Regions from separate parts of the Microbacterium sp. F2 genome, predicted to be linked through region 1. Evidence: predicted binding sites of a transcription regulator. Region 1 holds the regulator's gene; each other region holds the start of a gene.
The links. Region 1 encodes HrcA, which represses chaperone genes, less so after heat shock. Its sites were predicted from a motif close to TTNGCACTCGNNNNNNNCGAGTGCNAA; they were not measured.
Positions count from the first base shown of each region.

Region 2: a site for HrcA is predicted at 4,816-4,842, ahead of ACQVDU_RS08830 (Hsp20/alpha crystallin family protein). Genes of this name have one in related genera too.
Region 3: a site for HrcA is predicted at 3,486-3,512, ahead of groES (co-chaperone GroES). Genes of this name have one in related genera too.

Region 1 covers NZ_JBNVBV010000001.1:653,098-660,743, forward strand. The annotation lists gene holA (DNA polymerase III subunit delta) at 1-540, shown strand, start outside; gene rpsT (30S ribosomal protein S20) at 598-858, opposite strand; gene ACQVDU_RS03280 (alpha/beta fold hydrolase) at 966-1,691, opposite strand; gene lepA (translation elongation factor 4) at 1,767-3,614, shown strand; gene ACQVDU_RS03290 (DUF1990 family protein) at 3,625-4,269, shown strand; gene hemW (radical SAM family heme chaperone HemW) at 4,269-5,477, shown strand; gene hrcA (heat-inducible transcriptional repressor HrcA) at 5,588-6,622, shown strand; gene dnaJ (molecular chaperone DnaJ) at 6,671-7,646, shown strand, end outside.
Region 2 covers NZ_JBNVBV010000003.1:229,420-237,065, reverse strand. The annotation lists gene ACQVDU_RS08855 (organic hydroperoxide resistance protein) at 1-186, opposite strand, end outside; gene ACQVDU_RS08850 (MarR family winged helix-turn-helix transcriptional regulator) at 268-687, opposite strand; gene ACQVDU_RS08845 (DUF2207 domain-containing protein) at 785-2,623, opposite strand; gene ACQVDU_RS08840 (MarR family winged helix-turn-helix transcriptional regulator) at 2,667-3,110, shown strand; gene ACQVDU_RS08835 (DUF2804 domain-containing protein) at 3,139-4,170, opposite strand; gene ACQVDU_RS08830 (Hsp20/alpha crystallin family protein) at 4,271-4,732, opposite strand; gene ACQVDU_RS08825 (acyl-CoA dehydrogenase family protein) at 4,892-6,058, opposite strand; gene ACQVDU_RS08820 (CaiB/BaiF CoA transferase family protein) at 6,051-7,247, opposite strand; gene ACQVDU_RS08815 (formylglycine-generating enzyme family protein) at 7,337-7,646, shown strand, end outside.
Region 3 covers NZ_JBNVBV010000002.1:79,495-87,140, forward strand. The annotation lists gene ACQVDU_RS05405 (heavy metal translocating P-type ATPase) at 1-1,493, shown strand, start outside; gene ACQVDU_RS05410 (metal-sensitive transcriptional regulator) at 1,490-1,846, shown strand; gene rarD (EamA family transporter RarD) at 1,881-2,846, opposite strand; gene groES (co-chaperone GroES) at 3,107-3,403, opposite strand; gene ACQVDU_RS05425 (extracellular catalytic domain type 1 short-chain-length polyhydroxyalkanoate depolymerase) at 3,754-5,082, shown strand; gene ACQVDU_RS05430 (class I SAM-dependent methyltransferase) at 5,216-6,409, shown strand; gene ACQVDU_RS05435 (hypothetical protein) at 6,430-6,798, opposite strand; gene tsaD (tRNA (adenosine(37)-N6)-threonylcarbamoyltransferase complex transferase subunit TsaD) at 6,795-7,646, opposite strand, start outside.

The sequences.
Region 1 (7,646 bases):
TCCGCGAACAAGCGCATCGCGCCTGCCGCCCTCCGTGCCCTCGTCTCGGCGTTCTCCGACGATCTCACCGAGCTCGCCGCGGCGTGTCAGCAGCTCATCGCGGATGTCGATGGCGATGTCACGGAAGACATCGTTCGGCGGTATTACGGAGGGCGGGTCGAGACCACGGCCTTCGCGGTGGCCGACACTGCGATCGCGGGACGGTATGGCGAGGCGCTGATCACCCTGCGACACGCGTTGGCGAGCGGCGCCGACCCCGTGCCCCTCGTTGCGGCGATCGCATCCAAACTGCGCACCATGGCGCGCGTTGCCGGCCTGCGCGAGTCCTCCGCCGCGATTGCTGCTCGGATCGGCGTGAAGGACTGGCAGGTGGACCGGGCTCGTCGGGATCTCGCCGGCTGGAACGAGGAGTCCTTGGGTCGCGCCATTCAGGCGGCGGCACGAGCGGATGCCGAGGTCAAGGGTGCTTCACGAGACCCGATCTTCGCTCTTGAGCGACTCGTGACGGTTGTGGCAACGCGCAGCGAGTTCGGAAGCTGACGGTCGAAGAACGACAAAGCCCGCCCCGAAGGGCGGGCTTTGCATGAAGCGTGAGGCTCAGAGAGCCGCGACCTGCTTGGCGATCGCCGACTTGCGGTTCGCAGCCTGGTTGGCGTGGATGACGCCCTTGCTGACTGCCTTGTCGAGCTTCTTGGTCGCGGTGGCCAGAGCCTTCTCGGCGGCGGCCTTGTCGCCAGCGGCGACGGCCTCGCGGGTGCGACGCACCTCGGTCTTCAGCGCGCTCTTGACGGCCTTGTTGCGCTCGTGAGCCTTCTCGTTGGTCTTGTTGCGCTTGATCTGCGACTTGATGTTCGCCACGTGGAGACGTTCTTTCGTTCGAGTGATGGATGGACTGCCGGCGACGAGAGAGGGGCGTCCACCAGCGATCGTGAGGGTAAAACCCACACACAAGCCAATCAGCGAGTCTACCAGGTCTGTTCGATGGTCGTGAGCGCGAGGTTCAGGACCGCGTTGAACACTCGCGGTCGCATGGCCGTGACCAAGTGGCTCGTCCGCGGAACAACGATCAGTTCGGCATCCGGTGCGACCCGCGTGAACAGCCGCTCGTTGACCCGCAGCTGGTCGAACTGGCCGTTCACGAACCACAGTGGGACCTCGATCCGGCCGAGGGCCGACAGCAGGTCCAGCACCGACAAACTGCGAAGTGCCGTGTCTTGCGCGTCGAGCGCATAGCCCCCAGCGCCGAAGTCCGCCCGTGTCTCTGGTGGCAGCGTGGCATCCAGCACCCGTTCACTGAGCCACGCTCCGCGGTTCGGGAGCGAGTCGAACCCGCGGGCGAGAAGTCGATAGGTCTGCAGTGCGGCACCGCGCGGAATGGCCGTGCATGATGCGGCAATCAGGCCGGCGATCGGAGGGGCATCCTCTTGCCCGGCGTACTCGATCGAGAGCAGTCCGCCCATCGAGTGGGCGACCAGCAGGACGGTGCCGTGTTCCTCCGCGGCACGGCGCACGGCCTCATCGATCGTTGCGAACGCACCGTCGAGCAAGAACGTCTCGTTCATCCGCGACCCGTGCCCGGGGAGGTCGACGGCTGTCACGGGGTTACCGCGTTCGGTCAGGTACTGCTCTTGCGCCCGCCACATCGTGCGGGAGGTGCGGATGCCGTGAACGAGAACCACCGCGACCGCCATGTCGGTAGAGTAGCCCGCCGTCGCCGTGAGGCAAGGGGGATGCGACAGTGCGCACGCCGGTAGAATCGTGCGGATATGTCCCCCCGTGCCTCTACGCCGCTGCAGCCGGCAGCTACGCCGCCCGCGCAGATCCGCAACTTCTGCATCATCGCGCACATCGACCACGGCAAGTCCACCCTGGCCGACCGCATGCTGCAGATCACGGGCGTCGTCTCTGATCGCGACATGCGTGCGCAGTACCTCGACCGCATGGACATCGAGCGCGAGCGCGGAATCACCATCAAGAGCCAGGCGGTGCGGATGCCCTGGCAGACGGATGCCGGCACCTTCGCCCTCAACATGATCGACACTCCTGGTCACGTGGACTTCACCTACGAGGTGTCGCGCTCGCTCGCGGCGTGCGAAGGCGCGGTCCTGCTCGTGGATGCCGCGCAGGGGATCGAAGCGCAGACGCTTGCGAATCTCTACCTGGCGCTCGAGAACGACCTGCACATCATCCCGGTGCTCAACAAGATCGATCTACCCGCCGCGGACCCCGAGAAGTACGCGGCTGAACTCGCGAGCCTCATCGGCGGCGATCCGGCCGATGTGCTGCGAGTCAGTGGCAAGACCGGGCAGGGCGTGGAGGAGCTTCTCGACAGAATCGTCGCTGAGATCCCAGCCCCCACCGGTGACGCTGACGCGCCGGCCCGCGCAATGATTTTCGACTCCGTCTACGACGCCTACCGCGGCGTCGTGACCTACGTGCGGATGGTGGACGGCAAGCTCGAACCGCGCGAGCGCATCCAGATGATGTCGACCCGGGCAACGCACGATCTTCTGGAGATCGGAGTCTCCAGTCCCGAACCGACCCCGACCAAGGGCCTCGGCGTCGGCGAAGTGGGGTATCTGATCACCGGCGTGAAGGACGTGCGCCAGTCGAAGGTCGGCGACACGATCACGAACCAGCGCAAGCCGGCATCCGATGCCCTTCCGGGCTACACCGACCCCAAGCCCATGGTCTTCTCGGGCATCTACCCGATCGACGGCAGCGATTACGCCGATCTGCGCGAAGCGCTCGACAAGCTCAAGCTCTCGGATGCCTCACTGCAGTACGAACCCGAGACCTCGGTTGCGCTGGGCTTCGGCTTCCGCTGCGGGTTCCTCGGGCTCCTGCACCTGGAAATCATCACTGAGCGACTCTCGCGCGAGTTCGACCTCGACCTGATCACCACCGCGCCGTCGGTGACCTACACGGTCACAACCGACACCGGAGAGACTGTCACCGTCACCAACCCCAGTGAATACCCCGACGGTCGGGTTGCCGAGGTGTCGGAACCAGTGGTGAAGGTCGGCATCCTGTTGCCCAAGGATTATGTGGGTACGGTCATGGAGCTGTGCCAGTCCCGACGCGGGTCGCTGCTCGGTATGGACTACCTGAGCGAGGACCGCGTAGAGCTGCGCTACAACATGCCGCTCGGTGAGATCGTCTTCGACTTCTTCGATCAGCTCAAGTCCAAGACGCAGGGTTACGCGAGCCTGGACTACGAGCCGGCTGGGTCGCAGACCGCCGATCTCGTGAAGGTCGACATCCTCTTGCAGGGTGAGAAGGTGGATGCCTTCAGCTCCATCGTCCACCGCGACAAGGCGTATGGGTACGGCACGATGATGACTGAGCGCCTCCGCAAGCTCATCCCGCGCCAGCAGTTCGAAGTGCCCATCCAGGCCGCCATCGGGGCGCGGATCATCGCCCGCGAGAACATCCGCGCGATCCGTAAGGACGTGCTGGCCAAGTGCTATGGCGGTGACATCACCCGCAAGCGCAAGCTGCTCGAAAAGCAGAAAGAGGGCAAGAAGCGCATGAAGATGGTCGGTCGCGTCGAGGTCCCCCAGGAGGCGTTCATCGCAGCGCTCTCGGGGGACGTCGAGGGTAAAGACAAGTAGTCTGATCGCCATGCGCCGCGGAACCTTCCGGGACGAGACCGTCGACTATGCAGCAGTCGGGGCCACACAGGCTACCGACCTCATGCAGTACCCGCCGGAGAAGAGCGTCCCCGCCGAGGAGTCCTGGCGGATCGGTAGCGGTCAGGCACGATTCGAGTCGGCGACCGAGTCGCTCTTGTCATGGGCGCCGCTGCGCGGGGCCGGGTTGTCGTTGGCCGACATCCGTCCGGCATCCGGGTCCGGCTACGCCGGCGTCGCGTACGACTCGGATGGCGCGCCGATAGCGCCGTCGCGACGCGACGCCGAGCAGCGTTTCGACGCCGAGGGCACTCCGTATGTCAGCGCCGGCGCTACAGTGCATGTCACCGGCCGGCTCAGCGGCTACCGCGCGGATGCCGAACTGCGCGTCATTCTGGCCGTCGAAGAACCCCGGCGCACGGCTTATGCGCTCGGCACCGTGGGCGGCTCTGTCGTCAGCGGCGAGGAGCTGTTCCTGGTCGAGTGGCGCGATAACGACGAGGTCTGGTTCACCGTGCGCGCATTTGACCGTCCCGTATCGACGCTGTACCGGCTGGTACCGCGCTTCGTCCGCGGGCGGCGGCGACGGCTCTTCCGGGCCTACCTGACGGCGGTATCGCCGCTGTTCGCTCCCTGATGGGCGCAGCGCTTCCCCTCGGCGATCCCGTTCCGCGCGACGGATCGCTTCCCGGGGCGGTCATCGACCCCACCGCCCCGCTGTCTGCATACGTCCATATTCCGTTCTGCCGCGTCCGCTGCGGCTACTGCGACTTCAACACCTACACGGCCGAGGAGTTGCGTGGCGCGCGCCGCGAGGACTATGCGGGGACGCTGCTTCGAGAGATCGACCTCGCGTCGGGCGTCCTTTCTGCCCATCCGAGGCCACTGAGCACGGTGTTCTTCGGCGGGGGAACGCCGACGCTGCTTCCTGCCCGCGACCTCGCAGTCATTCTGGTAAGCCTGCGGGATCGCTTCGGGCTCGAGCCGGATGCCGAGGTCACCGTGGAGGCGAACCCCGACACTGTCACACCTGAGGTCACCGAGGAACTGGCCGGTGCGGGAGTCACGAGGTTGTCGATCGGGATGCAGTCAGCGGTGCCGGAGGTGCTTCGGACGCTCGACCGGACGCACCGACCCGAAAACGTTGCGACGGCGGTGCGCGCCGCACGAGACAGTGGTCTGGCAGTAAGTGTCGACCTCATCTACGGCGCGCCAGACGAGACCCTCGATCACTGGCGACGCAGCGTCGAGGCCGCCCTTGCGCTGGAGACTGACCACATCTCGGCATATGCGCTGATCGTCGAAGAGGGCACTGCGCTGGAGCGCCGCATCCGACGCGGAGAACTCGCCACACCCGACGACGATCTGCAGGCTGCCATGTACGAGCACGCTGACACAGCGTTCGAGGAGGCCGGCTACGACTGGTACGAGGTGTCCAACTGGGCGAGGACCCCCGCCGACCGTTCGCGGCACAACCTTGCGTACTGGCACGGCCACGACTGGTGGGGTTTCGGTCCTGGCGCCCACAGCCACGTCGGAGGCGTGCGGTTCTGGAATGTCAGGCATCCTGCTGCCTACGCGCAGCGGCTCGCTGCCGGCGATTCACCGGGGGCGGGCTTGGAGGTCCCCGATGAGGAGGCGCGACTGCTCGAGCGCGTGATGCTGCGGGTGCGTACGGTGGAGGGTCTGCCGGTTTCGCAGCTGGCATGGCAGAGCCGACAAGCCGTTGCCGGTCTCGTCGCGGATGGACTCGTCGACGGTCGCGAGGCGGTGCGGGGGACCCTTGTGCTCACTCGTGCCGGGCGACTGCTGGCTGACGCGGTAGTCCGCGCGCTGACCGCGTGATCCAGGGCGTGGGGGAGAGGCATCCGCTAGAATTGGCACTCTGAGGATGTGAGTGCCAGTGCCACGTCGAGCCGCTGTAACGGCCGACGCCGGATGCGGAAGGAGGCGACATGGTCAGCGAGCGTGGGCTTCAGGTCCTGCGGGCTATCGTGCAGGACTACGTCGATACCCGCGAGCCCGTCGGAAGCAAGGCCATCGTCGAGCGTCACGCGTTCGGCGTATCAGCGGCCACGATCCGCAACGACATGGCGCTTCTCGAAGACGAAGAACTCATCGCGGCACCCCATACCTCGTCGGGGCGCGTCCCGACCGACAAGGGCTACCGCGTCTTCGTCGACCACCTCGCCGAGATCCGGCCCCTTTCACCGGCCCAGCGCGCAGCCATCGCGAGCTTCCTGCAGGGGCCCGGAGACCTGGATGACGCTCTGGCGCGAACGGTGCGGGCACTCACACAGCTCACCGGCCAGGTGGCCATCGTGCAGTATCCCTCGTTTGCCAAGGCGACCATCACGCACGTTGAGCTCGTGGCACTTGAGCCCACCCGGGTGCTTGTCATCGTCGTCACCGATACGGGACGTGTGTCACAACGCCTCGCGCTTCTGACCGTGGCCCTCGACGAGTCAGATCTCGCGCGCGTTCGCGCCGAGGTGTCGACACTGCTTGTCGGCCGCAGCGTCCGTCAGGGGGCGAAGCGCGTCGAGGAGCAAGCAGACAGTGACGTGCGCACCGCCCACCAGTCGGCGGTCACCGAGATCCTTCGAGTCGTGCAGGAGGAGCTTGACGAGTTCCGTCAGGATCGGCTCGTGATGGCTGGCGCGGCAAATCTCGCGCGTCGCGAGAGCGACTTCCGCGGAAGCATCTACCCGCTTCTGGAGGCGATCGAAGAGCAGGTGACGATCCTTCGCCTGATGGGGGAGATGGTCGCCGATGACAACGGGCTCGCAGCCAGCATCGGACGTGAGAACGAGGCGTTCGGGCTGTCGGAGGCATCCGTCATCGCAAGTGACTACGATGCGACGGGCGCGCGGGCACGCGTCGGGCTGATGGGCCCGACTCGAATGGACTATCCCAGCAACCTCGCGGCGGTACGTGCAGTAGCGCGCTACCTCACGGGGCTGCTCGCCGAGGACGAAAAGGGCCGATGAGCCCGTACGAACTGCCCGCGACAACACGCGGGATGCAGAAAGGTGACCGTGGCTGACCACTACGAGGTCCTTGGCGTGTCGCGAGACGCGTCGCCCGAAGAGATCAAGAAGGCATATCGCCGCCTGGCCCGAGAGCTTCACCCGGATGTGAACCCGGGGGAGGACGCTGCCGAGCGGTTCAAACTCGTCACGCATGCCTACGACGTGCTCAGTGACCCGCAGCAGCGCCAGCGCTACGACATGGGCGGCGGCCAGAACGGTGGTTTCGGCGGAGCCGGCGACTTCGGTGGCTTCAGCGACATCTTCGAGAGCTTCTTCGGGGGAGGGGGCGCTGCTCGCGGCGGGCGCCCGCGGTCTCGCAAAGAGCGGGGCCAGGATGCGCTGGTTCGCGTCGACCTCGACCTGAAGGATGTCGTTTTCGGTGTCCATCGCGACATCGACGTCGACACCGCCGTCATGTGCGAGACCTGCAATGGTTCCTGTACGCAACCCGGAACGACGCCGGTTCGCTGCGATATCTGCCATGGCACGGGCCACATCCAGCGCACCGTACGAAGCCTCCTTGGCAACGTCGTCACCTCCCAGCCGTGCGGCACATGTCAGGGGTACGGCACGACGATCCCCTATCCGTGCGCGACGTGTCAGGGGCAGGGTCGCGTTCGGGCTCGTCGCACTGTGTCGATCGACATTCCGGCCGGTGTTGACACGGGCCTGCGCCTACAACTTCCCGGATCGGGTGAAGTCGGACCGGGCGGCGGCACGCGGGGCGACCTGTACATCGAGGTCTCTGTCGCGACGCATCCGGTGTTCAGCCGCGAAGGTGACGACCTGCTCGCAACCCTCGAAGTCTCGATGCCGGATGCCGTTCTCGGCGCGGCCACGACGATCGAGGGCCTGGACGGACCGGTGGACCTCGAGGTGCGTCCCGGTGTTCAATCAGGCGACGTGCTGACCATCAAGGGTCGAGGCATCACACCGCTGCGTGGCAATTCACGCGGTGATCTGCGCGTGGGTGTTCATGTGG
Region 2 (7,646 bases), on a different contig from region 1:
CAGCGCGCTGTGGAAACAGGCGGCGTACCCCGCGGCGAACAGCAGCTCGGGGTTGAGCGCGCCGCCCGCGCCACCCATCTCTTTCGGCACGCGCACGTCGGCATCCAGCAAACCGTCGATCGTCGCCACGTGACCGTTGCGGCCGTCGCCGGTGGCCAGGGCTTCAGCGGTGTACAGGGTTTCCATGGGGTTCTCCTTCTGTATGGGGATTCGTGGCTGCTCGCGGGCACGCGTGATCGCAATCACCCCGGCGGCGAGTCGGAAGCGTCAGACGTGCGAAGCGCTGCCGGCCTGGATGCTGGCTGTGTATGCCCGCACCTCCGATGCCAGGGACTGCGCCATGTCGAGAGGTATGCCCATGCACCGGGCGATCTCGCCGGGCACGTGGGCGAGCTCTTCCCGAAGGGCTGCGCCGCGATCGGTGAGCCGAATCGTCACGACGCGAGCATCCTCGGTGGAGCGGGCACGCACAACGAATCCAAGGGCCTCCAGGCGGCTCAGGAGCGGCGAGAGCGTGCCGGAGTCCAGAATCAAATCGTCGCCGAGCTCCGTGACGGTACGCGGCTCCCGCTCCCAGAGCTCTACGAGCACGAGGTATTGCGGGTAGGTCAGTCCCCACGGCTTGAGGGTGCGGCGATAGGCCTGTGTCGTGGCGCGATGTGCCGCGTAGAGCGAGAAGCACAGCATCCGGTCGAGGGCGCGCTCTGGGACCTCTTCTTTCGCGATCACAGAAAAAGCATTGCACACAATTTAGTTGTGCACAACTTAATTCGGATGCCGCACCCTAGACCCCGCCACCGCCACCACCACCGCCACCACCACCGGCGCTTCCGCCACCGCTGGAGCCGCCCGAGGTGGACGACGTCGTCGTGGTCGACAGGGTCGAGATCCCCGAAGAGAAGGCAGCAGCGTTGAATCCCGCCGTGCCGACATACCAGCCGGGAACGCCGGTCTGGTCGTAGAGCACGGCGAGGTGCTCGGCCCATTCCTCTTCCTGGCCGAACACCACGGCGTAGGGCAGCAGCGTCTCGTAGATCCGCAGCATCTGGCGGGGGTTCGCGGGATCCACACGCGCACCGCTGTCGTCGAGCGCGATCCGCTCGGCGCCCTGCGGCGACTGCAGCATTCGGATCCGGTCGGCCTCAGCCCACTCGATGAACACCTGCAGGCCCTTCAGGTGATCACGAGTCTCGGCGCCGGCGGCGGTGAGCGGCTTCCGAGACACCAGGCCAGCGACCACGAAGAACATCACGAAAGCCACGATCATCAGGAGCACAGGGATGGTGGCATCGACGAAGGCTCCGAGCGCCTGGAACCCGAGCGCGATCGTCAGAATGCCCAACACGATGGCCCCGAGCGTCGGCCAGAACCGTAGGCCGCTGGGAACACGGCGTCGAAGCCCGCGCGTGTCGAGTTCTCGCTCCGCCGCCTTGATGATGCGGCGCGCGGCCGACGAGAGTCGTGTGTCGCTCGACCCGAACTCGTACTCGTCTCCGGGCGCCATGGTGGGGAACAGCCCCTGCAGCAGCAGGAGTCCGTCACCGTCGGCGCGGGCCGGATCCATCAGCACCGCCTTGAGCTTCAGGCCACCGAAGAGCTTGCGGCCGGCTTCCTCGATCCGGATGCTGCCGACCACCGCCTGCTCGAGCACCTCGGCGGGGATCGCCTTCGTCGTCTTGCCGAGCAGTACCGCGCTCTCAAGCGCATCGATCCGCGGCGGCGGCGCGTACTCGGCGATGATCGTCGGCCGGCCGGGCTCGTCGCGCAGCATCCTGACCCGGAACACGATCGCCCACACGAGCGACCCGATGACGCCGAGAAAGGCGAGAGCCTGCAGCCACCCGAACGGCGAGGCGAGGTAGGAGCTGTCGAACGACGTGAAGGTGTCGGGGTGAAAGGCGACGGAGATCGTCATCGTCTCGTACGAGTGCAGGTCAGTGGCGGATGCCGTGACTGTCACCCCGCCGTCGGCATCCGTCGTCGAGGCGATCGAGCACTGGTCGGTAGCGCCTGCAGCACCGACGTAGCAGGACTGCGCCCCCGTGAGGGCGGCGGCAAGTTCGGTCGGAACGTGCAGCGTCGCCGAGACCGACCCAAAGGGCTGAACCCAGTCGACACCGTTGACGTTCCAGTACAGCTCATCCACCCCGGTGTCATCGAAGAAGCGGGCGACGTTGTCGAGCGTGTACGTGAAGACGTAGGTCTGCGCACCGTGGACGTAATCGTCAGCGCGCGAGGTCATCACGTAAGCGCCGTCCTCGCTCACGACCTCGGCAGGCCTCGGGTTCCCGTCGGCGTCGGTGATCGACACGAGCTGGGTGTGCAGCGGTGCGCCCAGGTACGAGTCGGGCAGGATGCGGCGCATCCCCCGGTTCTGGTCGTACTCGGGGAAGATCGCGACGAACGTCTCGACGACGGTCATCGTGCTGGTGCCGTCTTCGGCGCGGCCGAGCGTGTAGTCGGCATCCAGGCTCTCGAAAACGAAGTCGTCGACGTCGGTGGACACCGCCGCGGCTTCATCACCGAACGACACACTCACCGAGCACGCGACGATCGCGACCAGCGCGATGGCGAGCGTCGCGACGGCGCCGACGGTCCGGTGCAACAGGATCCGGGCTGACATGAGATCAGCCTAGGGGCGCCGCCGTGGTCGTACTCTGGTGTGCATGACGGACCGGCGGCTGGCGATCGACGCGTGGGAGAGCCTGTTTCGCGCACAACACGAAGTGCTCGCCGAGATCAGCGGCGACTTCGTGGTCGGCGAACTGACGCAGGGCGAGTACGACGTCCTGCTCACCGTCACCCGGGCGCCCGGGATGTCGGCACGCCTGCGGGATGTGACGTCCAACATGCTGATCAGCCAGCCGAGCGTCTCGCGGCTCGTCGACCGCATGGTCGCCTCGGGGCTGCTGACAAAGTGCTCAGATCCTGACGATGGCCGCGGGGCAGTGGTCACCGCAACAGATCGGGGCGCGAGCCTGTTCCGCAAGGTAGCCTCGGCCCACGGCAGGGCCATCGCAGAACGGATGTCGACCCTGAGCGACATCGAACTCGAGCAGCTCCGCACGCTGACCGCCAAGCTCCGTCAGTCGCGCCCATCAGACTGCTGACGCCAGCATCCGGGCCCGAGTTGGTCTGCTACCACCGGTTGTGGACGTGCTCGGCCCATCCCTCGATGCCCTCGAACGGGATGACCTCGCCGTTCGCCGTCGTGAAGGTTCCTGACCACACGCCGAAGCACTGGTCGGTCGCCGCCGCAATGATGCCGAGGTTCGTTCGCGCAACACGGTCATAGAAGGGGACGAATCGCGCGTCCAGACCGCCGCCGCACACCGACCACGGGCTCAGAAAGTCTGCCTGGTCGTAGTCCCACGTCACGTCGTCGTGGATCTTGTGCATCCGTCCATCGACGAAGAACGCGTTCTCGGTGGCGCCGGTGCCGTCGGTCCACTTTCCGCCGACCTGGATCCCGATCACGCTGCCCCGGTAGCGGCCAGACCCCGCACCCCAGTTCCAGGTGATGTCGTAGGGCCATCGCCCGCGACCGTGGTCGAGCACCGCCCACGACTCCCCCGCCGGCAGGTCGTAGACCTCGCCGTCGATGGCGATCGTGCCGGTCGCGCAACGCGCGACATCCTTGACCGTGTACTGAAATCGACGGTCGGTCCACGGCACAACGACGGCGAGACTCTCGTTTCCGGCGGGCTTGTCGGCGAAAACAGCGACGGACGCGCGGGGGACCTCGACGCGCATCCGGACGCCGCCTGTCTCCTCGGTGATCTCGATCCGAAGATCCTTGGCGCGTGCCGTAACGGGTCCCTGTCCCAGCGACCCGGGCAGGCTCACGCCGCGTGCGGGGACGACAGTGGCCGCGCGATGGACGGCCTCGTTCGACTCACGATCGAACACCCAGACCTCGTGCACCGCGGCGTAGTCGATGGACGACACCGTGACGCCCACGATGAACCGCGGCGTCATGATGTTCCAGTACTCCCACCGCTTGTTGCGCCCCCAGGACCGTCGCGGCCCGATCCCGTCAGTCCGGATGAGTGGGGAGCGTGCCCAGCCGACCGCGGCGGGGTTCAGGCGCCCATCGGGAAGGGTGAGTTCGACCGGAGCCGTGATCTCACTGCGAGAGTCTTGTCTGGAAAAACGAGTCGTCGTCGACACGCACTCCAGCCTAGAGGCGGGGGACTATTCATCCCGCCGCACGCGCGAGCACGCAGAAGCCCCCGGTCCGTTGTCGGGCCGGGGGCTTCTGGAGAGTAGGTCAGGCGCTGGCGCCGGCCTCCTGGATCTCGCTGTGGGACTCGTCGACCGTGATCGTCGCCGGAGCCTCGGTTGCGATGTCGATCTTGCGCGGCTTGGCCTTGGGGCTCACCGGAATCGTGACCGTCAGCACGCCGTGCGCGTAGCTGGCAGCGATGCCCTCGGTGTCGACGCCCTGGCCGAGGCTCAGCTGGCGCAGGAAGCTGCCGGCCTCACGCTCACGCGTGATCCACTTGACGCCCTCCTGCGAGGTGAGCGTGCGCTCGGCGCGGATCGTGAGCAGCTGGCCGTCGACATCCACGTCGACCGAACCGGGGTCGATCCCCGGAAGGTCGGCGGAGAGCACGTAGTGGTCGCCGTCACGGTAGAGGTCCATCGGCATCTGACGCGGTCCGCGGCGGTTGCCGTCGAAGAGTGCGTTCGCGAATCGCTCCATCTCGCGGAGCGGGTCATAGGTTGCCATCTCGTCTCCTTTATGAGCGGGGTCGGATTCGGCATCCGACCGAGTTCTAGAAGTTGAGTCACCTCGACTCAACTGAGTTCAGATTAGCACTCTCGACATGCGAGTGCCAGCTGTCTGAGCGCGCAAATGACTCGCTCTCGGCGAACAGGATCCCTGCGCTCAGCGGAAGGCGGGGATGCCGGTGATCGCCTGGCCGAGGACGAGCGTGTGCATCTCGACAGTGCCCTCGTACGTCAGAACCGACTCGAGGTTCGCGGCGTGCCGGATGACGGGGTACTCGAGTGAGATCCCGTTTGCGCCAAGGATCGTGCGGGCGGTGCGGCAGATCTCCAGCGCCTCCCGCACATTGTTGAGTTTGCCGAGGCTCACCTGCTGCGGGGTCAGCGTGCCGGCATCCTTGCGACGCGCGAGGTGGAGCGCGAGCAGCAGTCCCTTCTCATACTCGACGACGGCGTCGACGAGTTTCTGCTGCGTGAGCTGAAACGCCGCGATCGGTTTGCCGAACTGCATCCGCTCCCCCGCGTAGGTGAGCGCGGCGATCAGCGCCGACCGCGCGGCACCGAGCGCGCCCCAGGTGATGCCGTATCGCGCCTCGTTGAGGCAGCTGAGCGGACCGCGAAGCCCGACCACCTCGGGGAGCACGGCATCCGCGGGCAGGCGCACCGCGTCGAGCACGAGTTCCGAGGTCACGGATGCCCGAAGCGACAGCTTGTGGTGGATCTGGGGAGCCGAGAATCCCGCCGAGTCCGTCGGAACGACAAACCCCCGGATGCCACCATCGGTGTTCGCCCAGACGATCGCGACATCGGCGACCGACCCGTTCGTGATCCACATCTTGCGGCCCTCGAGCACCCAGTCCTCGCCATCGCGGCGAGCTCGCGTTCGCATGCTCGCGGGGTCGGAGCCGGCATCCGGTTCGGTCAGACCGAAGCATCCGATCAGGTCACCGGCAGCCATACCGGGAAGCCAGCGCTGCTTGTGTTCCTCACTCCCCCAGCGCCAGATCGCGTACATCGCCAGCGACCCCTGCACCGACACGAGCGAACGGATGCCGGAATCGGCGGCTTCGAGCTCGAGGCATGCCAGGCCATACTCGGTGGCCGACATTCCGGCACACCCGTACCCCTCGAGGTGCATGCCGAGTACCCCCAGCTGCCCGAGGTCGTTCGCGAGCCCGCGCAGATCGTCGATCTCGCCGCGCTCGAACCAGTCCGCCACGAACGGGCTCACGCGCCGTTCGACGAACGCGCGCACGGCGTCGCGGGTTGCGCGCTCGTCGTCGCTGAGCAGAGCATCGATGCCGGCGATGTCGATCACGTCATCCATGGTTGCCACGGGCTTCTCCTTCGGGCAGGTCACTCGCGTGACCGATCGGATCGGGGTCGGCGGCAAGCCACCGGCGAATCTCGTCGCCGTGCTCGTCGAGCCGCGGCGGGCGCACGTACCGGCCGATCGGCGTCCGCTCGAACCGCAGCGGAGACCTGATCTGATCCGTGCCGCCAGCGACCGGAACTCGGGGCTCGAGACCGAGCCGTTCTGCCAGGGCGAAGCCGTCGGCGACGCTGCCGATCGTGCCCGCCGGCACACCGGCATCCATCAGACGCGCCGCCCACGACGACGCGGTGTCGCTGTGCAGCCGAGCTTCGAGGGCTGCCGCCAGCTCATCCCGGTGGGCGACGCGCTGCGCATTCGTGACGAAGCGGGGATCAGCCGCAAGGTCCGGGGCACCGACGATCTCGCACAGCCTCGCGAACTGCGCGTCGTTTCCCACGGCGAGCGCAAGCACTCCCTCGCCAGTGTCGAGCGCCTCGTACGGCGCGATCGATGGATGCCGATTGCCGAGCGAGCGCGGGGAGCTGCCGGTCGCAAGAAACCCCGAGCCTTGGTTCACGAGCGCTGCCAGCAGACTCGAGAGGAGCGCGACCTCGACGTGTTGCCCGAGCCCGCTGCGGGCACGTTCGTGAAGGGCGGCGAGGATGGCGACAGTGGCGTCCTTCGCCGTCAGCACATCGACGATAGCGACACCGACCTTGGATGGGGAGCCTGGCGGGCCCGTGATGTCCATGAGCCCACCCACAGCCTGAACGAGGAAGTCGTATCCCGCGTCGCGGGCACCGGCCTGACTCCCGAACCCCGTGATCGAGGCATAGACGACGGCGGGGTTGAGCGCACGCACACTCTCGTAGCCGAGCCCGAACCGGTCGAGAGTGTCGGGCAGAAAGTTCTCGATGACGACATCGGCACGCGACACGAGTCGGCGTGCAAGATCGAGATCGGCGGGGTCAGTGAAGTCGAGCGCGATGGAGCGCTTTCCCCGATTTGCCGACTCGAAGTACGACGAGGAGTTGCCTGTCCATGGCGGACCCCACTGCCGAGTGACGTCGCCCGATGCGGCGCGCTCCACCTTGATCACGTCGGCACCGAGGTCGGCGAGCGTGGATGCCGCCAGCGGACCTGCGAGCACGCGACTGAGGTCGGCGACGACGACACCGTCCAGGGGCATCGGACCAGGCATCCGCTTCCTCGCTCTTCCCGGTGAGAGTGAGACAACCCTATCGAGCGTGCGCGTCTGCTTGCCGCAGTAGCCTGCTGGAGGAGGATCGTATGGACACCGACTCAGAACCCGCGGGCGGATGTGGACCCGAGTGCGCGTGCGGCGCACCGGGACGATCGCAGTTCCTGACCCTCGGCACGGCACCGGTCACCGCCTCCGCGATCCCCTCCGCCTCGGGTACGCGTCACCGCATCCCCCAGGCGCAGATCCCCACGGGCAGCTTCGTGATGGGCGATTCGTCGGGCGACGCCAATCTCGGCGATGGTGAGACCCCGCGCCACGAGGTCTCGATCAGCGCGTTCGAGATCGACACGACGAGCGTCACGAACGACGATTTCGCGCGATTCGTCGATGACACCG
Region 3 (7,646 bases), on a different contig from region 1:
TCGTGCGCCCCGGCGAGCGCATCGCGACCGACGGGGTCGTGGTCTCGGGAACATCAGCCGTGGACACCTCGACGATCACCGGAGAGTCGGTTCCCGTCGAGGTCCACGACGGTGACGCGGTCATCGGCGCGACAGTCAACGTCGGTGGTCGCCTCGTCGTGCGCGCTACGCGTGTCGGCGAGCAGACGCAGCTGGCACAGATGGCTCGCCTGGTCGAACAGGCGCAGGCGGGCAAGGCCGAGGTGCAGCGACTGGCCGACCGCGTCGCCGGGGTGTTCGTACCGATCGTGATCGTGATCGCCGTCGGGACCCTCGTTACCTGGCTCCTGCTTGGCGGCGGCACCGCGATGGCGCTGACGGCTGCGATCGCCGTGCTGATCATCGCCTGCCCGTGCGCGCTGGGGCTCGCGACACCGACAGCGCTCCTCGTCGGGAGCGGCCGGGGCGCGCAGCTCGGCATCCTCATCAAGGGGCCGCAGATTCTGGAGTCGACCCGGCGCGTCGACACCGTCGTGCTCGACAAGACCGGCACCGTCACCGAGGGGCGGATGACGCTTATCGGTGTTGTTCCGGCAGCGGGCGAGGATGCCACCCAGGTGCTGCGCCTGGCTGGAGCGGTGGAGTCGGCATCCGAGCACCCCATTGCCCAGGCCATCGCAGGTTCGGCGGCGGCGGCCGGAGACCCGCTTCCCGAGGTCGCGTCCTTCTCGTCGGTGCCGGGACGAGGAGCGACGGGGGTCGTCGAAGGCCACGCCGTCGCGGTCGGCTCGCTGGGCTTGATGGCCGACTGGTCAGTGCATCCGGATGCCGAGATTACGGCATCCGTCGAGCGCGCCGGAGCGAACGGGACGACAGCCGTCGTGGTCGCGTGGGATGGGAAAGCTCGTGGCATCCTGAACGTCGCAGATTCGGTGAAGCCCTCGAGCAGGGAGGCCGTCGCCCGGCTGCGCGCGCTCGGGCTGGAGCCGATCCTGCTGACCGGCGACCACGAGGCCGTGGCGCGTCGGGTGGGCGACGAGGTCGGCATCCGCGAGGTGATCGCCGGTGTGCTGCCGGCCGAGAAGGCCGCACAGATCGAGGCGCTTCAGGCAGGCGGCCGGGTCGTGGCGATGGTCGGCGATGGCGTCAATGACGCTGCAGCGCTCGCGCAGGCAGACCTTGGCATCGCGATGGGCACGGGCACGGATGCCGCCATCGAGGCATCCGACCTGACGCTGGTGCGCGGAGACCTCCTGGGCGCGGTCGACGCCATCCGGCTGTCGCGGGCGACGCTGCGGACGATCCGTGGGAACCTCTTCTGGGCGTTCGCGTACAACGTCGCGGCGATTCCGCTGGCTGCCCTGGGGCTCCTGAACCCCATGATCGCCGGGGCGGCAATGGCGGCATCCAGCGTCTTCGTCGTCGGCAACAGCCTGCGACTGCGCCGCTTCCAGAGCATCGACCCGGCAGTCGCCCCGTCACGCACACGCACGAAAGAACGGAGCCCGCGATGAGCGACACTCTCGAGACCACCCCGCACGAGGGCGGAGCGACGGATGACGAGCACGGTGCTCACGAGCCGGAGGCGCACCACGGGTACATCGGCGACAAGCAGCGATACCTGAACCGGCTCAAGCGCATCGAAGGACAGGCTCGCGGCATCCGTTCGATGGTGGAGGACGAGAAGTACTGCATCGACATCCTCACGCAGATCAGCGCGACCACTGCCGCGCTGGAGTCTGTCGCGCTCGGGCTTCTCGAGGACCACTTGCGTCACTGTGTCGTGGATGCCGCGCGGCAGGGCGACGAGCAGGCCGAGGAGAAGATCCGCGAAGCCTCGGCAGCCATCGCCCGCTTCGTGCGCTGACGCCGGGCCTCAGCGCACGCTGGCGCCAGCCGAGTCAGCTGTATTCGGCGACGTCGCTGACGCCGCGCGCGCGTCGCGCGAAGACGACCGAGTCGACAGTCAGCACCGCGAGCGCTACCCACACGAGACCGAAGCCGATCCACCGCTCGGGCGGCATCGGCTCACCGAGGATCCACGCCCCGGTGATGAACTGCATGATCGGCGCTATGAACTGCAGCAGTCCGACGACGGTGAGCGGCACACGCCGCGCTCCGGCGGCGAACAGCAGCAACGGCACGGCCGTCGCGGCGCCCGCGAGGCTCACCAGCACGACATGCCAGACCCCGTACGCGCCGACCGTGAGACCGCTCGTCAGTGACGTGACCACCAGCAGCACGATCGCGAGCGGTGTGAGCCACGCCGACTCGAGGGTGAGGCCGCTGACGGCATCCACCGACGGCCCGATGCGCTTCTTGATCAGGCCATAGACGCTGAAGGATGCCGCGAGCGTGAGAGCTACCCACGGCACCGAGTTATAGCCGACGATCGTGACGATCACAGCGATGCCTGCGATCGCGATGGCGATCCACTGCGTCACACGCAACCGCTCGCGCAGCACGATGACACCGAGCAACACCGTGGCGATCGGGTTGATGAAGTAGCCGAGGCTCGTCTCGATGACGTGACCCGACAGGGTCGCGAGGATGAACACCTGCCAGTTGACGTAGATGACAGCTCCCGCCAGCGCCGTCCAGCCGAGCAGGCGCGGCTGACGCACGATCGCGAGGAACGGACGCCACGCGCGCATGACGGTGAGCAGGAAGATGCAGAAGACGAGGGAGAGCAGGATCCGCCATCCCACCAACTCCCACCCGGTGATCGGGGCGAGCAGGATGAAGTAGAGCGGCAGGAAGCCCCAGAGGAAATAGGCCGAAAACGCGAAGACGCCACCGACGAGCCTCTCGCGCGCGGCATCCGCCGGTGCTTCCTGGGCCAGCTGCGCGGCATCCGACCCGGCGATCTCGGCGGCACCGGATGCCGGAATGTCACCGGTCACTGGCGCGGAACCCCTGTCTCCCGGATTCGATTCGCGCGTCACCTATTCAGACTAGGGCGCGCCGACGACACCACGGCGCACGTCCGACGAGCGCGGACAGAGCTCGACGGCCGAATCCCGGCCGATTCCTGCCATGCCCCGCGAGGCGAGGGACCGTCCCCGGCCACAACAAGAGACGGGGCCCGGATGCCACAGCATCCGAGCCCCGTCGAAGAGTTGTCGACTCAGCGGACGACGACCGCCAGCACGTCACGGGCCGAGAGCACCAGGTACTCGTCAGCGCCGAACTTCACTTCGGTCCCGCCGTACTTGCTGTAGATGACGCGGTCACCGACGGCGACGTCGAGCGGAACGCGGTTGCCGTTGTCATCGATACGACCGGGTCCGACCGCGACGACCTCGCCCTCCTGGGGCTTCTCCTTCGCGGTGTCGGGGATGACCAGACCACTCGAGGTGGTCTGCTCGGCCTCGACCTGCTTGATGACGATGCGGTCCTCGAGCGGCTTGATGGAAACCGACACGGGTCTACCTCTGCTTTCCTTGAGATACCAAGACTCGTTAGCAACCTCACACCGAGAGTGCTAACGCAAGTGTATTGAAGCTCTGGCACTCACGCAACGCGAGTGCCAATCCAGATGCCGAACTGCTGACGCTCTCTCACCTTCTTCGTCTTCGCCGCGCCTGCACGATGAGAGTCCTGCCATGCGCGACGACTTAACCTGGTATATGAATCATCTTTCAGTTACCGTGAGTGCCGTGCGATGACGCACCTCGGCATCCGCTCACTGACGAGGGATGCCCGTGCTCCGACCGGGACGACCGCGCGAAGGCGCCCGGGGCGATGGCCGGGGCGCCGACGAAGGGATGACGCATGATCTCTCGTATTCGACAGCGCGCACTCGGCGCGCTCCTGGCGGCCGGCTTGGCGGTGGCGGGACTCGCGGCCGCAGCCCCCGCCGCCCAGGCGATCACCTGCCCTCCGGGTTTCGAGACCCTGCCGGGCTGCACCAACGGCGGCGGATCTGGCGGTGGCTCGACCGGCGGCACTGGCACCTGGACGACCGAAACGATCGCCGGGATGTCGGTGCGGCTATACACGCCGACGACGGCTGCCGCGCTTCCCGCCGGCCGCGCGCTGATGATCTCGCTCCACGGATGCGTACAGAAGGCATCCGACCTGCAGTCCGCCGGCAACTGGGCACAGACTGCTGACGAGTACGGCATGGTCGTCGCGCTGCCGGATGCCCCGAACGGCGGTGTGATCCTCGGCTGCTGGGACTACTACGACGCGAACCACTCGCGCACCGCCCCGTCGCGCCACGACGACAACCTGCTCTCGCTGGCCTCGACGCTCACCGCCCGCGCGAGCCTGGGTATCGACGCCGACCAGGTGTACGTGTCGGGACTCTCTTCGGGCGGTGGCCAGACGATGGTCATGGGATGCCTCGCGCCTGACGTGTTCGCCGGGATCGGCATCAACGCCGGACCGACGGTGGGCACCACCTCGGGTCAGATCTCGTCGGTCGCGGTATCGAAGAACCAGGGAGTATCGACGTGCACGGGCTTCGCCGGCTCGGCATCCGGGTCATTCGACACGCAGCTGACCTCGGTCGTCTACGGCAGCAATGACTCGACAGTTGCGCCCGGGTACAACACGCTGAACGGGCAGATCATGGCCGACATCTACGACGCCGACCAGACCTCGAGCTTCGGCCTGTCGGGCCTTGCTGGAACGAACACGTCGGGCTCGGGAACGCTTCACTCGGATGCCGAGGGGCCGCGCGTCTCCGTCATCCAGAACACCGGACTCGGCCACAACTGGCCGGCCGGCGCGGGATCTGGCGGCTCGTACATCAGCGCGAACAGCATCGACTACCCGGCGTACGTGACGGAGTTCTTCTTCGACAACAACCGCCGCGTCGATCGGTCAGGCGAGCCGACACCCACACCGACGCCCACGTCCACGCCGACGCCGACCCCGACAGTCACGCCGACGCCGACAGTCCCGCCGAGCGACTGCGTCACCGCCACCAACGCCGCCCACAAGGCAGCGGGCCGCGCCACGTCGTACGGGGTCAACCCCTACAACCCCTATTACGCGATCGGAACCCAGGACTACCTGGGCCTCGGCGATGCCACCGTGACGAGTCTGCAGCGCGTATCGGCATCCTCGTGGGATCTCGTGAGTAGCTGCGGCTGACGTGGCCCCGCTGACGCTCTCATGCGTCGGTAACTCCTCAAGAGTCGGGCATCAGAGCCGCAGAACCCGCCCGCGGGCCTCACTCCGTGGGCGGGTTTGAGGAGTTGGCAGCGCCCGCACCTAGGGTGGATGGATGGACATCGCCGAGGTGCGGGCGCTGCTGACCCCGGCAGGACTCGACCTGCTGAACAGCCTCGGCCCCGTCTCCTCCAGCGACGAGGTGGCGCGCACCGTCTCGCGGCTGCGCGGCGCCGGGCACTCCCCCGACCTGGTGTCGGCTGTCGTGACCCAGGCGCGGCTTCGGGAGCGGGCGCGATCGAAGTTCGGCGACTTCGGGGCACGGATGCTGTTCACTCGCGCCGGTCTCGAACAGGCGACGCGTCTGTCGGTTGCCGCCCACCATGCCGGGCGGTTCCGCCGCGCGGGGATCGAGCGCGTCGCAGATCTCGGCTGCGGGATCGGCGGAGATGCGCTGGCGTTGGCAAGCCTCGGCATCCGTGTCGACGCCGTCGACGCCGACGAGGTGACCGCGGCCCTCGCTACCGTGAATCTTGCGCCGTTCGGCGCTGACGTCACCGTGCGCCACGGCCTGGCCGAGGACCAGGACCTCAGCGGGGTCGAGGCGGTCTGGCTTGATCCGGCACGGCGCGAGGCCGGCGAGACGGGCCGCGCGCGTACCGACGACTGGTCACCGTCGCTGGAGTGGGTGTTCGAACTCACCGGCCGGATGCCGGGCGGCGTCAAGCTCGGCCCGGGACTCGACCGCGACCGCATCCCCGACGGGTACGAGGCGCAGTGGGTCAGCGCCGACGGATCGACGATCGAGCTCGTGCTGTGGTCGGGCGCGCTCGCGCGCGAGGGCGTGACACGGTCGGCGCTGCTCCTGCGGGGGCAGCACGCCGCGGAGCTCACGGCGCCCGCCGACAGCGAGGACGAACCGGTGCGCGCGCTCGGGGAGTTCATCCACGAACCCGATGGGGCAGTCATCCGCGCCCGCCTGATCGGACAGGTTGCGAGGTCGCTGCGGGCGGGGATGCTGGCGGAGAAGATCGCGTACCTCACCGGTGATGAGGCGGTGACGAGTCCGTTCGTGCAAAGCTTCCGGGTGCGCGAGGTGCTGCCGGCGGACACGAAGAAGCTTGCGCGGGCGCTGAAGGAGCGCGGTATCGGCATCCTCGAGATCAAGAAGCGCGGAGTGGATGTCGACCCCGCGGCGCTGCGCCAGAGTCTCAAGCTGAAAGGTGAGGAGTCGGCGACCCTCATCATGACGAGGATCGCGGGTTCCCGCGTCGCGATCCTCGCCGACCGCGTTCCGACGGCCCCCTGATGCCTAGCCTCGGGCCAGGGTCAGGTCAGCACGGTCCAGGCGTAGAGGAGCCAGCCGGCGCTGTAGAGGATGGATACGCCGGCGAGCACGATCGCCCACACCGCGACGCGCCTGCTGTCGCGCGGATGCCGCAGCGCCATGATGCCCGCCACGATCGCGACGATCCCGATGACAAAGCCCCATCCGACGAACAGCGAGACGGCAAGACCCACGATCGCGAACCCGAGGGCCCAACCGGCGAACCCGCGGTCGAAGCTCGTTGCTTCAACCGGTCCAGCATCCGGCTCCCATCCGGGACGATCCGACGACAAGTCGGGGCCACTGAGGGTTGTCGGCACCTCGACCGGCGCCGTCGGGAACCGTGAGAACCCTCGAGAACGATCAGTCATCCCGCCTCCCCCGCGACCTGGATGTCGGTGATCGGCAGCGTCGAGTCGGCACCGAAGGCCATCGTCGACGGGGTACGCCCGGCCATGATCAGTTCCGAGGCGAGCGCCGCGATCATCGCCCCATTATCGGTGCACAGCGACAGCGGCGGAATCCGCACGGTCACCCCTGCCGCCTCCGCGCGCTCGAGGGCGACCTCGCGCAGCCGCCGGTTCGCGATGACCCCGCCGCCCAGCAGCAGCCGCGGCACGCCGTAGTCAGCGCACGCGGCGAGCGCCTTGGTCACGAGCACGTCGACGACAGCTTCGCGGAAGGATGCCGCGACATCGGCTGTCGAGACGGGCTGGCCCGCGGCATCCTGCTGCTCGACCCAGCGTGCGACGGCGGTCTTCAGGCCCGAGAACGAGAAGTCGTAGCGGTGCTCGGCCATGTCGCTCGCGCGCGAGAGCCCCCGCGGGAAACGGATTGCGTTCGGGTCTCCGGCGCGCGTGCCGCCGAGGCCGTCAGACCCGGATGCCGCGGCCCGATCGATCTCGGGTCCTCCCGGGTAGGGCAGGCCGAGGATGCGGGCGATTTTGTCAAACGCCTCGCCGGCTGCGTCATCCACGGTCTCGCCGAGCAACTCGACGTCGCTCGTGAGATCGCGCACGAGCAGGAGCGACGTGTGCCCACCCGAGACCAGCAGCGCGATCGTCGGGTACTCCAGCGGCTCCGCGTCAGCATCGAGAAGGTCGGCGGCGATGTGGCCCACGAGGTGGTTGACGGCGTAGAGCGGCTTGTCGAGTGCAACAGCGAGCGCCTTCGCGGCACCCACCCCGACCATGAGCGCCCCCGCGAGCCCCGGCCCTGA